Regions from separate parts of the Salinicoccus sp. CNSTN-B1 genome, predicted to be linked through region 1. Evidence: predicted binding sites of a transcription regulator. Region 1 holds the regulator's gene; each other region holds the start of a gene.
What was found. Region 1 encodes CtsR, which represses protease genes until heat stress. Its sites were predicted from a motif close to ATGGTCAATAAAGGTCAAACA; they were not measured.
Positions count from the first base shown of each region.

Region 2: clpP (ATP-dependent Clp endopeptidase proteolytic subunit ClpP) is a predicted target of CtsR. The motif match lies at 1,454-1,474, and genes of this name have one in related genera.
Region 3: ACYF68_RS13230 (ATP-dependent Clp protease ATP-binding subunit) is a predicted target of CtsR. The motif match lies at 1,627-1,647, and genes of this name have one in related genera.

Region 1 is NZ_JBTWMN010000004.1:365,297-369,735, forward strand. Features, by position in the region: gene ACYF68_RS02195 (IS3 family transposase) at 1-51, shown strand, start outside; gene ACYF68_RS02200 (IS3 family transposase) at 59-232, shown strand; gene ACYF68_RS02205 (NupC/NupG family nucleoside CNT transporter) at 315-1,526, opposite strand; gene ACYF68_RS02210 (CtsR family transcriptional regulator) at 1,739-2,206, shown strand; gene ACYF68_RS02215 (UvrB/UvrC motif-containing protein) at 2,211-2,729, shown strand; gene ACYF68_RS02220 (hypothetical protein) at 2,716-3,747, shown strand; gene ACYF68_RS02225 (ATP-dependent Clp protease ATP-binding subunit) at 3,751-4,439, shown strand, end outside.
Region 2 is NZ_JBTWMN010000004.1:2,124,404-2,128,842, reverse strand. Features, by position in the region: gene ACYF68_RS12535 (TIGR01777 family oxidoreductase) at 1-587, opposite strand, end outside; gene clpP (ATP-dependent Clp endopeptidase proteolytic subunit ClpP) at 805-1,398, opposite strand; tRNA gene ACYF68_RS12525 (tRNA-Arg) at 1,575-1,646, shown strand; gene ACYF68_RS12520 (threonine/serine exporter family protein) at 1,664-2,161, shown strand; gene ACYF68_RS12515 (threonine/serine exporter family protein) at 2,161-2,448, shown strand; gene ACYF68_RS12510 (threonine/serine exporter family protein) at 2,459-2,911, shown strand; gene ACYF68_RS12505 (glutaredoxin family protein) at 2,914-3,177, shown strand; gene ACYF68_RS12500 (hypothetical protein) at 3,287-3,703, shown strand; gene ACYF68_RS12495 (sugar-binding transcriptional regulator) at 3,679-4,308, shown strand; gene gap (type I glyceraldehyde-3-phosphate dehydrogenase) at 4,346-4,439, shown strand, end outside.
Region 3 is NZ_JBTWMN010000004.1:2,244,848-2,249,286, forward strand. Features, by position in the region: gene ACYF68_RS13230 (ATP-dependent Clp protease ATP-binding subunit) at 1-1,512, opposite strand, end outside; gene ACYF68_RS13235 (SurA N-terminal domain-containing protein) at 1,815-2,579, opposite strand; partial or broken gene glmS (glutamine--fructose-6-phosphate transaminase (isomerizing)) at 2,792-4,439, opposite strand, start outside.

The sequences.
Region 1 (4,439 bases):
GAAAATAATCTGGTGAGCAGCATGTCCAGAACGCGGGAACTGTTGGGATAATGCGGTCATCGAATCGTTCCATTCTAACCTGAAGTCTGAAGCGTTTATATACACCAGATTCAATTCACTCAGTAATGTTGAGACGATTTCACGTGTGAATCAATACTTAAAGTACTATAACGAAGAAAGAATACAAGAAAAATTAGGCTACCTTCCTCCAATTCATTTTGGAGGAAGGTAGCCTAATGAAGGTGTTTTATATGTGTCTCATACTGCTAGGTCAGTCTATATGGCCTGTTTTTTGTATGCATATAAATTGTCTTTTAAGCGAATATGCCGACTACCGCAGCTGTCAGCACACTGACGAGTGACGCCCCGTAGACGAGCTTCAGGCCGAAGGTGGCGACTTTATTGCCGCTTCCGTCATGCAGTCCCTTAACAGAGCCTGCAATGATGCCGATACTTGAGAAGTTGGCGAATGATACAAGGAATACTGAGATCATCGCCTGGGATTTTCTGCTGAAATCGTCTGCAATCGCAGTGTAGTCGAGCATTGCCACGAACTCGTTGGTGATGAGCTTCGTCGCCATCAGGCTACCTGCCTGCTGCGCTTCAGCCCAAGGGATTCCGATGAGGAATGCGAGTGGCATGAAGATGTAGCCGAGTACGTCCTGGAAGGTGATTTCCATGCCCGGGATGAGCAGGAAGACCTGGTTCAGAATCGCAATCAATGCGATATAACCGATCAGCATGGCCGCAACTGTCATGGCAACTTTGGCACCATCCATGATGTAGTCGCCGAGGATCTGGAAGAATGACTTGCCGGCGTCTGGATTGTCATCGACATCGGCCTCGTCTTCAGCGTCGGTTACGTCGTATGGATTAAGGATGTGCACAATCACGTAAGTACCGAACAGGTTAAGGACGATCGCCGTCACGACATACTGTGGATCGAGCATGGTCATGTAGGCGCCGACGATGGATAGTGACACTGAACTCATCGCCTGTGCCGAAAGCGTATAGAGACGGTGTTTCGGCAGGTGCGGCAATTGGTTCTTCAATGAAATGAACACTTCTGATTGTCCAAGGAGCATGGATGCAGCTCCGTTATAGGACTCAAGATACCCCATTCCGGTTATTTTCGTAAGCAGTATACCGAGTCCGCGGATGATGAGCGGCAGAATCTTCGTATACTGCAGGATGCCGATCAGGGCGGAGATGACGATGATCGGAAGGAGGACGTTGAAGAAGAATACGTCAGCGACGCCGCCGTCTTCACCTACCGTCAGATCCCCCATGACGAAGCCGACACCTTCAGCCGCGAATCCGAGTAGGGCGTTGAACCCGTTGGCCAGACCTTCTATGAGGAACTGGCCTGCGCCAGTGGAAAGGAGGACGAATGCAAAAATCAGCTGGACGCCAAGCAGGATGATGATGTTCTTCCATTTTTTGAACGCAAGCTTGCGGTTGCTGCTGACGAGCCAAGCCAGGAAGAATGTAAACAGGATACCGATTATTCCCATTAGAATATTCAATACTTTCACCTCGTAGAGTTATTTTTTAAGCCATTATATTACCGTAGTCTGAATGAATGACTGTATGCGTCTGGAACGATGGATATGTATCCTGGTTAATTATAATGCAAACGTTTACAGAAATAAAGGGCGAATCCATGGAACTTTCCATTTGCTATATTGATTCACAGCCTATATAATCAAAGTCAAAGAAGGTCAAAAGAGGTGATGAAATGCGTAACATGTCAGATATAATTGAACAGTACCTCAAAAAGCTGATAGAGGAGTCCGGCACTGAGGTCGTCGAAATAAAACGTGCGCACATCGCAGAAAAGTTCGATTGTGTGCCTTCGCAGCTGAACTACGTAATAAAGACGCGCTTTACCAACGAGCACGGTTACACGGTTGAGAGTAAAAGGGGTGGCGGCGGGTATATAAGGATCACTAAAGTCGAGACGCATTCCAAAGCGGAATACCTTGCCCATCTGAAGCAGCTGGTCGGGAATCAGCTGTCGCAGCAGAATGCCAAACATATCATCCAGTCGTTGTATGAAAACGAAGTGGTGACGCAAAAAGAGGCGAAGATCATAAGTGCAGTAATGGACCGTGAGACATTGATGCTCGAGCTGCCGTACCGGGATCGTCTGCGTGCGAAGATACTCAAGAGGGTGATGGATGTCATCCTATACAGTGAGGAGTGATGGAATGAAGTGTGAGTCATGCAACGAAAGGGAAGCAAGCATCCATATATCGAAAGGCGATGGACTGGAGAAGAGCGAGCGGTTCCTATGCGAACAATGTGCCAATGCCTCATTCGAGAATGATTTCAGCTATCCGGATGACACCTTCAACATACAGAAGCTGCTCCAATCGCTGTCCCAACAGCCTGCGTTGCATCAGCAGCAGAAAAAACCGCTGCAGTGCAGCACTTGCGGTTCCACGTTGAACAGCATCGTGCAGGCCGGGAAGTTCGGCTGCCCTGATTGCTACCGCACATTCGAGGCGCGCCTGCCGGATATCGTGGCCCGTGTGCAGGCCAATCAGACTGAGCATGTCGGCAAGATGCCGGAGAAGTCGAAGGAATACTTGAAGACGAAGCGTAAGATGGAGCAGCTGAAGGCCAAGCTCCAGACGCTCATCGACACCCAGGAATTCGAAGAAGCGGCCGTCGTCAGGGATGAGATACGCGCTTTGGAAAGGTTGGGTGAAGATGATGGAATATAAAAACATCAGCCCATGGATGCATGACGTCAAAGAGCAGCCGGTTGAAATGTCGACCCGCATCCGTCTGGCGCGCAACATCGATCATATCCCCTACCCCCATATGATGCAGAACAGTAGTGGGATCGAGCAGATCGTGGAGCGCCTGGACGGGGTGCTTGAGGGGTACGACCAGAAGGATATGGCGGACCTCAAGTTTGAGGATAAGGCGCTGCTGGTCGAAAAGCATCTGGTGAGCCCCCTGTTCACCAAGCAGGGAGTGAAGAACTACACCAATGAAGACGAGTCGATCTCCGTCATGGTGAATGAAGAAGACCATCTGCGCATCCAGGCGATGGGGTCAGGCCATCACATGATGGATATCTACCGGAAGGCCAACGATATAGATGACAGGATCGAACATGAGCTGGACTATGCCTTTGATGAACGGTACGGCTACCTGACAGCCTGTCCGACGAATGTCGGCACAGGCCTCCGGGCTTCTGTGATGCTGCATCTCCCGGCGCTCACTTCAAGCAAACGCATCCAGCGCATGGCTGGAAATTTGAGTCGTTTCGGGTTCGTATTAAGGGGAATATATGGAGAAGGTTCGGTACCGCTCGGCCATATCTATCAGCTGTCAAACCAGTTGACGCTCGGGCAGACGGAGGATGAGATCATCACCACTCTGGACGAACTGAAGCAGAGGATCATCGAAGAGGAGATTGAGATGCGCTCATGGCTTGAAGATGAACATCTCCTGGACGTAAAAGATGCGGTCCACCGCTCGCTCGGCCTTTTGGGACATGCCTATAAGCTGTCTTTGAACGAAGCGGCGAAATGCTTGAGCGACATCAAGTTCGGAATCGACCTCGATCTGATCGAACTCCCACATTTTCATTTCCAGAAATGGATTCAACTCATCCAGCCGGCATTCATCAAAATGCGTCTGAATGATAAAGAAGGCACATACACATCACTTGAGCAGGCTGTTGAAGAAGAGCGTGCAACGATGATGAGATATTTAATAGGAGGGGAATAAAGTATGCTATTTGGACGACTGACAGAACGTGCGCAGAAAGTATTGGCGTACGCACAGGAAGAAGCGATCAACCTCAAACATTCGAACATCGGGACAGAACATCTTCTGCTCGGTCTTGCGAAGGAAAATGAAGGCATTGCGGCAAAAGTGCTCGTCTCCTTCAACATCACAGAAGAAAAGGTCAAAGAAGAAGTATTCAACCTGATCAACGAAGGGACGGAACCATCGTCTTCCATCCATTACACGCCGAGGGCCAAAAAGGTGATCGAGCTATCCATGGATGAAGCGCGGAAACTCCACCATAATTTCGTCGGCACGGAACACCTCCTGCTCGGCCTGATAAGGGAGAGCGAAGGTGTGGCAGCACGCGTGCTGGCCAATCTTGACTTGAACATCACAAAAGCACGGGCGGCCGTCATCAAGATGCTCGGCAATCCGGATGCGTTCCAGCAGAAGGACAATCTGAAGAAAGACCACAATACACCAACGCTCGATTCCCTGGCGCGTGATCTGACACAGATCGCACGTGATGAGATGCTCGATCCGGTGATCGGACGCTCCAAAGAGATCACCCGTGTCATCGAGGTGCTGAGCAGAAGGACGAAGAACAACCCTGTCCTCATCGGTGAAGCGGGTGTAGGTAAGACGGCCATCGCTGAAGGAATGGCGCAGGCCATCGTCAAAAATGAAGT
Region 2 (4,439 bases), 1.8 Mb from region 1:
ATTTCCGAATGCACGCCCACGAACAACAGGGCATTCAACAGATCCTCTATATGGATCCAACTGTACCATTGGTTTCCGCTTCCGATGGGACCGCCCACTCCCATCTTATATGGCAGGGCCATTTTGGGTAGGGCGCCTTCGTCCTTATCGAGAATCAGGCCAAACCGCGTGAAGACGGTACGGGTTCCAAGAGCTTCAAACTTCCTGGCTTCAGCCTCCCACGCCACAACCACCTCGGATAGGAAATCGTGTTCGGCAAAGGCATCACCTTCGTCATATTGGACCTTCTCGCTGACTGGATAATAGCCTATTGCACTGGCGTTTACGAGGACCTGAGGAGTGATTTCAGCCTGCTCAGCCCACATCCGCAACATGCGGGTCACTTTCATCCTGGATTCATAAATGGCCGTCTTGTGGGAATCCGTCCATTTCTCCTGGAGTGAGGCTCCCGCCAGGTTATAGATGATATCGACTTTTAATGGCAAATCCTGCATCCATCTGTCGTCTGACGGGTCGTCAGGATTGTATTTGATGAAGTGTACGAAAGGATGTTCTGATTTTCTGTCGCTTCGTGTCAATATATACACATGGTCATTCTCCTCTCGGAGAATTTTTGTCAGTCTTGATCCTACAAAACCAGGATCCACCTGTAATTAATACATTCATGTCATCACGCTCCTTAATACCATTATAGCCTGTCTGTAGTGATGATAATCCGGAAATTTAAAATTTTGCCTGAGAGTTATGCAATGGGAAATAGAAAAAGGGATGGAATATTGATATTCCATCCCTTTCCCAATAATTTTAGCCCTGTAATTTTTCAGGCTCCATTACGTCATCAACCAAACCATATTCTTTGGCTTCTTCCGCTGTCATGAAGAAGTCGCGATCGGTATCCGTTTCAATCTTATCGAGCGTTTGGCCCGTGCGTTCTGCAAGGATCTTGTTGAGTTTTTCGCGTGTTCTCAATATATGCTTGGCCGCTATTTCAATTTCTGTAGCCTGACCTTGCGCACCACCAAGTGGCTGGTGAATCATCACTTCAGCGTTCGGCAGGGCGAAGCGCTTGCCTTTTGCCCCTGCTGCAAGCAGGAATGAACCCATTGAAGCGGCCATGCCAAGGCAGATGGTCTGTACATCAGGTTTGATGTGCTGGATTGTATCATAGATTGCCATGCCTGCAGTCACGCTGCCACCAGGAGAGTTGATATAGAGGAAAATATCTTTATCTGGATCTTGGGCCTGCAGGAAAAGCAGTTGGCTGACGACGGAGTTCGCCACGTTGTCATCGATGCCCGTACCGATCATGATGATCCTGTCTTTGAGCAACCTGGAATAGATGTCGTAGGCGCGTTCTCCGCGGTTCGTCTGTTCAATAACTGTAGGGATTAAATTCATTGTGTTACCTCCTGATATTATAGTACTCTTAATTGGCTAATTCATTTATACCACATTAGTCAAATAAGGTCAAAAGAAAACGTTTCTGGTATAAAGATTAAATTAGGCCTTTAATTTATTCAAGTTTATTGCTATACTGAAAAAGGCTTTATGAAGAATGATATTAATTTTATCATACCCCCGTGGTGTAATGGATAACACGTAAGATTCCGGTTCTTGAGATGGGAGTTCGATCCTCTCCGGGGGTGTAAATAGAGGTGGCCGTGTGAGTGGCGAACTTGAGATCATAGAAGCTCCAGAAAAAGTCCTTAGCGAAAATTTTGTGCGCGATGTTTTTTATATCGTCATCAATTGTGGCAAGATGCTGTTGGAAAGTGGAGCGGAAACTTACCGTATAGAGGATACGATGATGCGGATCGCATCCAGTTACGGTATAGAAAATGCTCAAGTGTTCGCAACTCCCACGGTCATTATTTTTTCTTTGAACGATTATGCACTGACCCAGACGCTGCGCATTGAGGAAAGGGCAAATAATCTGGAGAAGGTTGTGGCAGTGAATGAGCTTTCGAGACGCATTTCTGCAGGGATGCCACTCGACCAGGCTTTGCGCCGTATGGAGGCGATACATGACAGCAGATTCTTCCCGTTTTGGCTGACCATATTATCGGGAGGCATCATAGGAATGATGTTCCTGCTGCTGTTCGACGGTGTGGTGGCTGACCTGCCTGCTGCCTTCGTCGGGGGCGCAGGGGAGTCTTTGTGATGGAAGGCATCCTCCGCTACACTAAAGTTAAATTCTTTACAGAATTCTTCGCCTCCCTATATATCGCGCTGACGGCTATATTTTTTGTCGATACAGGTTTTGGCACTATGCTTGATACCATCATCATCGCCAGTGTAATGCCGCTTGTGCCTGGTGTTCTCATTACAAATGCAATACGTGAGATGATCCGGGGGCATTTGATGGCCGGTATCATGAAAGGCACTGAAGCAGCACTGACGGCCATTGCGATCGGTGCTGGTGTGGGTCTTGTATTTTTGATGATCTAGGAGGCTGCTGATGATTTACGTGTATCAATTCATCCTTAGCTTTTTTGCTTCTGCAGGATTCGGCGTACTTTTCAATGCGCCACGGGCCGCCATCATCAGATGTGGGCTGACCGGCGCAGTCGGTTGGATGGTGTTCTATATATTGAGAGAAGGGGGTGCCGACCTTGTTCTTGCCTCTTATATCGGCGCTCTCGTTCTATCGGCAGTGGCACTCTTGAATTCGAGAAGTCAGAAGATGCCTGTCATTCTGTACATTACATGCGGAATCATCCCACTTGTTCCAGGAGGCATGGCATACGATTCAATGCGGCAGATTGTGCTGCAGGAGTATATGACGGCCCTCGAATATGGATTTGAAGCTGCGCTTATTTCCTTGGCGATCGCAACCGGCATCATCAGTACAGAAATGGCGGATCAGGTTCTGCAGACCATAAGGAAGAAATTGAAGAAGAAAGAGGTATGAGTATGCTCGAATTGGTATATTATACGAGGAATAGATGTCCGCTTTGTGACGAAGGGATGGAGCAGATCAAGCTTGCCTTGTCTGAATTGAGATATAGCGATGTCAAGATGACGGCGATAGATATCGATGAAGACGATGCCCTGCAGGAGGCGTATATGATGCGCGTCCCGGTCTTGTGCCATAAAAGTCAGGTTATTCAAGAAGGCATCATTGATTTTGTCTACGTCTATGATTACCTTAAGGAGTATCTGGGTACGATAAAATAGCTGAAGCCGAATAATTGCATTCCTGAATATTTATGATATATTTAGAATGTAATTATTTTTGTCCCGTGTGGGACGCAATACGTCTCATGATGGTGAGGTATCGAAACTCATGTGGCAAAAACTTTTAGACATCCAGAAGCGTATCGCACCGGAAGTAGTGTCGGAATTGCAGAAGCGTTCAACCATCCTGAAACAAATCAGGACATACCAACCGATAGGTCGACGGCCACTTGCAAGGCAACTTAATATGACCGAGAGGGTTTTACGTAAGGAAGTCGATGCATTACATGATTTGGATCTGATCGATATCGATAAAAAAGGAATATCGATTTCCCAAACGGGTATTGAAGTATTGGATGAACTTTCACCGTTCATGACAACACTTGATCGGCGTTCCGGACTGGCCCTTAAGCTTCAGCGGCAATATAATCTGCAAGGTTGCCATATCATCCGGGGGATGCTGATGAAGATCCCGAGCTCCAGCAGGAGCTTTCCCAGCTCATGGCCGAAGAATTTCAGAAAATAATCTTCGACAATGCCATCATTTCCGTGGCAGGTGGTTCGACGATGGCCAATGTGAGCCAATATCTGAAACCAGCGGAGGAGAATCTCCTATTCGTTTCGGCCCGGGGTGGCCTCGGTGAAGAAGTGGGCAACCAGGCGAACTCGATTGCAAGCCGTCTTGCAAAAGCGACGGGTGGCGAGCATCGGGTACTCTATGCGCCTGATAGTGTAGGGGATTCGGTATACGAATCTTTGAAGGATGAGCCATCCATCAAAGAAATTGCCGAGCTCAACCGCCGTTCTGACTATGTCATGCACGGCATCGGCGAAGCATTCATGATGGCGCGCCGCAGAAATGTGGAAGCGGCCACCCTCTCCCAGCTGGAAGCCGATTGCGCAGTTGGTGAAACCTTCGGCTACTATTTCAACGCTGAAGGGGATATCGTGCGTAAGGTCAAAACCATCGGTATCCAGTTGGAAGATCTCGCATCAAAGAAAGCAATATTTGCAGTGGCAGGTGGAAGCAGCAAGAAGGAAGCAGTCCGTGCGTATATGAAGATGGCTCCGAAGAATACTATTCTGTTCATCGATGAAGCCATCGGGGAATTTTTGTTGAAGAATGATTGATTAATTTAATTCAATATATAAATCAAGGAGGCCATAAATTATGGTTAAAGTAGCAATCAACGGTTTTGGACGTATAGGTAGACTCGCAGCCAGGGAAATCCTCAATTATGAAGATATCGAACTGGTGGCAG
Region 3 (4,439 bases), 1.9 Mb from region 1:
GGGAGAACCAATGATCTTAGACACTGCATGTTTCTCCATGTACTCACTCATATCAAGGCGTATCATGGACTCTCGGGAACCGAACAGTTCTTCCGCCAATGCCTTAGTCAGTTCTGTCTTGCCGACCCCAGTCGGTCCGACGAAGAGGAAGGAACCTATCGGACGGTATTTCGATTTCAGACCTGCCCTACTACGGCGTACTGCTTTCGCAACTTTGGCAACAGCTTCTTCCTGCCCGATGACTTTGCTGGTCATTCTCTCTTCCAGATCACGCATCTTCTCTTGCTCATCTGCTTGCAACTTCGTTACAGGGATGCCGGTTTTCTCCTCAATTATCAACTGGATATCAGAGACGTCTACGTCGATGGTCTTCTCCTCATCCTTAGCTTTCTCGAGCTGTTTCTCGAGCTGGATTTCGACATACTTCAAGTTTGCTGCTTTTTCATAATCTTCTCGTTCTGCCGCCTCGGTTTTTTCTTTCTCGATTTCATCCAAATGCTGTTGTATGGCATGCGCATCGTTTTCTGCATTTGCCAAGTTCAACCGTGAACCGACCTCATCCATCAGATCAATCGCCTTATCCGGCAAGAACCTGTCTTGGATATAGCGGTCAGAAAGAGATACAAAAGCGTGGATCGCTTCGTCGGAATAACGTACTTCATGGAAGTTCTCATAGCGATCCTTAATCCCTTGAAGAATTTGTTCCGCTTCTTCCAGCGTTGGTTCTTTCACTATAATCGGTTGCAAACGACGCTCCAGGGCCGCATCTTTTTCGATCTGACGATATTCCTTTAACGTAGTCGCCCCAATGAGTTGCATTTCTCCACGGGCAAGTGCAGGTTTCAATATGTTTCCTGCATCCATCTGTGAACTCTCCGCTGTACCCGCTCCAACCAGTAGATGGATTTCATCTATAAATACAATGATGTCGTCCCTTTGCTGTATTTCTTCGATCAATTGTTTCATGCGTTCTTCAAATTGTCCACGAATACCCGTATTGGCTACAAGCGAGGCTACATCCAGTATATATATTTCTTTGCCTATCAATTTTGTGGGCACAGCACTTTCAGTAATTTTCAGTGCCAATCCTTCTGCGATGGCAGTCTTACCTACCCCTGGTTCACCAATTAATACCGGGTTGTTTTTGTTCCGCCTGTTTAATGTTTCGATTACACGCTTCACTTCTTGATCGCGACCGATGACAGGGTCGATTTCCCCTGCCCTGGCAGCTTCTGAAACGTTTTTGCCAAGCTGTTCTAAGAGGCTGTCGTTACCTTCCTGACCTTGCTTGACGGTGGTGCCGGTATGGCCAGATCCATTTCCTTCATAATATCCATCATTATGTCCTTCACCATTGAAAGGGAATCCAAACTGGAACCCATCAGAGTTCATCATTTGTTGTCTGATATCCCGGAAACATTGGTTGCATAAGTGCATCTGTACTTTTTTATTGTTGAGTTTCATTGCAACATTAACATTTGCATCATTTATTCCACAGTTTTGGCATTTCATGAGTCATACCTCCTATATAATTGACCTTGACTAACTTTGACTATATAGATAGTATAAAGCTTCTCAATCGTCATTTCAAAAAGTCTGCTTCAAAAATTTATTTGAAGTCTTATGTGTTTGACTAACTTTGACTATATCATTATTATACATTGACCTTGTTTGACTTTCAAGTGATTAACCTTAAAAATCCACATATAATTATAAGTGGCTGCCGTCATTGAACTTTAAACTTAAAACCCCTGCCACCGGTATTGAAGCCCGGGTACAGGGGTTTGAAATGTCGTTTTTCATTTACTGGCATTTTACAGGTGTATAGTGATGTCTCCATCCTCACGAAGTTTTTCGGCGAGTTTCTGTACCGCTTCACTTTCTTTCTGCGACTTGATCTGGGATTCCAGTTCAGGCTTAAGTTCTTCAAAAGATGGTAGTTCCTCGGCACCTTCCATTTGTTCACGCTGCTCTTTCGCATCATCATAAAGTGACTGCAATTCCTTCTCTGTCGGCTTGATCTCGCCCGTTTCTTCAGCAATCAGCTTATCTACTTTCACCTGAGTTTTAATCTGGGAGGTGATTTCCTCTTTAGACATGCCCTGTTCTTCTACGGCAGCATAGAAATCTTCTTTGGACTCCATGCCATTTTGCTCAACGAGGCCATCAAGCATATCATCCACTTCTTCATCGGAAGCCTTATAGTCACGTTCTTCTGCTTCTTGTACAAGCAACTTCTGGCCGACCATTCCATCGGCTATCTGCTTCTTCAGTTCACCCTGGTCTACTTCTTCACCAGCCATCTGCTGCTGAATGGCAAGCTGTTGAAACTGTGCTGTATAAGTTTTTTCAAACTCATCTTTCTTCACTTCTTCACCATTCACTTCTGCCACGACGTCCGGTACATCATCAAGCTCAGGTTCAGGCATTTCTGGCTGTTCTCCCTCTTGTCCCTTACTTGCTGTTTCTTCTTGTTTCTTCGCATCATTATTCTTATCTTCAGCTGACTCTTCTCCTCCGCATGCTGCTAAGGCAAGAATCAATGCGCCTAGAGTCAGAGCCATTAATATTTTCTTCATGATTATTTTAGAACTCCTTCCAATACTTACTGTCCGTCATTTTAACACACCATGGACTTATTTCCATTTCTTAAGGGGGCCACATCGCTTTATTTTTTTGAAATGTGAACATTGCATGAAGTGCATATGACTTTTTAACTCACCGAAAATATAAAATGATGCCCTTTACAGAAGTTTTTTATCCATAAGGGCATCATTAAATGTTCTGCTTTCTATTCCACTGTCACTGATTTTGCGAGATTTCGCGGTTTATCCACATCGTTGCCGCGATGTAGTGCAGCATAATAGGCAATAAGCTGGTACACCACTACCGAAACGAGAGGTGTCAACATCTCATGCACTTGTGGAATGACATAGGTGTCCCCCTCCTGATCCATTCCTTCCATGGATACCATGCAGACTTTAGCCCCTCTCGCCTCAACTTCCTGGGCGTTGCCGCGGATATTCAAATTGACCCGTTCCTGTGTCGCTAAGGCAAATACTGGTGTATTCTCTTCAATCAATGCGATGGTGCCGTGCTTAAGCTCACCACCGGCAAAGCCTTCTGCTTGAATATAGGATATTTCCTTCAATTTCAAAGCGCCTTCGACACCAACATAATAATCCATAGTGCGGCCGATAAAGAAAGCATTTCTTGTTGTTTCAAGATATTCGTTGACGATCTGTTCAATTTCAGGCGCATCATCGATAACAGCTGTAATGGCTGTTGTAACTTTAGCGAGTTCACGCATCAGATTGATTTCAATATCTTTGCCGAGCTCCCTTGCAGTGACTTGAGCCAGAATCGAGAGTACCGCAATCTGAGCTGTATAGGCCTTTGTTGAAGCAACGGCGATTTCAGGGCCCGCATGCAATATAAGTGTTTCATCCGCTTCCCGGGCGAGGGTGGATCCAGGTACATTGGTCACAGTCAGGGATTTGTGCCCCTGCTTTTTGACATCAACCAGTACTGCCCGGCTGTCTGCCGTCTCACCTGATTGGGAAATGAAGATGAATAGCGGTTTTTCTGATAGGAGCGGTGTATTATAGACGAATTCCGAAGCGACGTGCACTTCAGTCGGCACCCCCGCCCATTTCTCAAAGTATTCTTTGCCGATCAGACCGGCATGATAACTTGTTCCGGCGGCTATGATGTATATACGGTCCGAACTTTTGAGTTGATCTATCACTGCACCATCGATTTTAAGGTTTCCGTCCTGATCCTGATACTCCTGTATAATTTTGCGCATGGCTGCCGGCTGGTCATTGATTTCCTTGAGCATGAAATGATCGTAAGTCCCTTTTTCAACTTCACTCTCATCAATCTCAGCTATAAAGGATTCCCTTTGAATTTCTTTACCCAAAGCATCTTTAATGATGATTTCATCTTTTTCAGAAGGACAATCTCCCGGTCCATCAATTCAACAAATTCATTTGTTTCCTTAAGCATTGCCATTGCATCAGATGTGATGACATTAAAACCTTCACCCTTACCTAGTAGAAGTGGTGATTTATTCTTAGCCGAATAGATGACTTCCGGCTCCTCTTCATCCAGCAGACCAATGGCATATGATCCATGAAGAAGGTCCAAAGTTTTTGTGAAAGCTTCTTCGGTAGTCATTCCTTCCGCCGCGAACTTGGCGATGATCTCAACGATGATTTCAGAATCAGTGCTTGAAGCCAATTCAACATCGGGGATATAAGTCTCTCTAATCTGTTCATAATTTTCAATGACGCCATTATGGACCAATGTAAAACGTTTATCAGTGCTTTGGTGCGGGTGGGCGTTTTTGACATTCGGCACCCCGTGGGTGGCCCACCTTGTATGACCGATACCTGCTGTCGAGGCGAAATCCATATCAACTTTTTCAGTCAAATCCT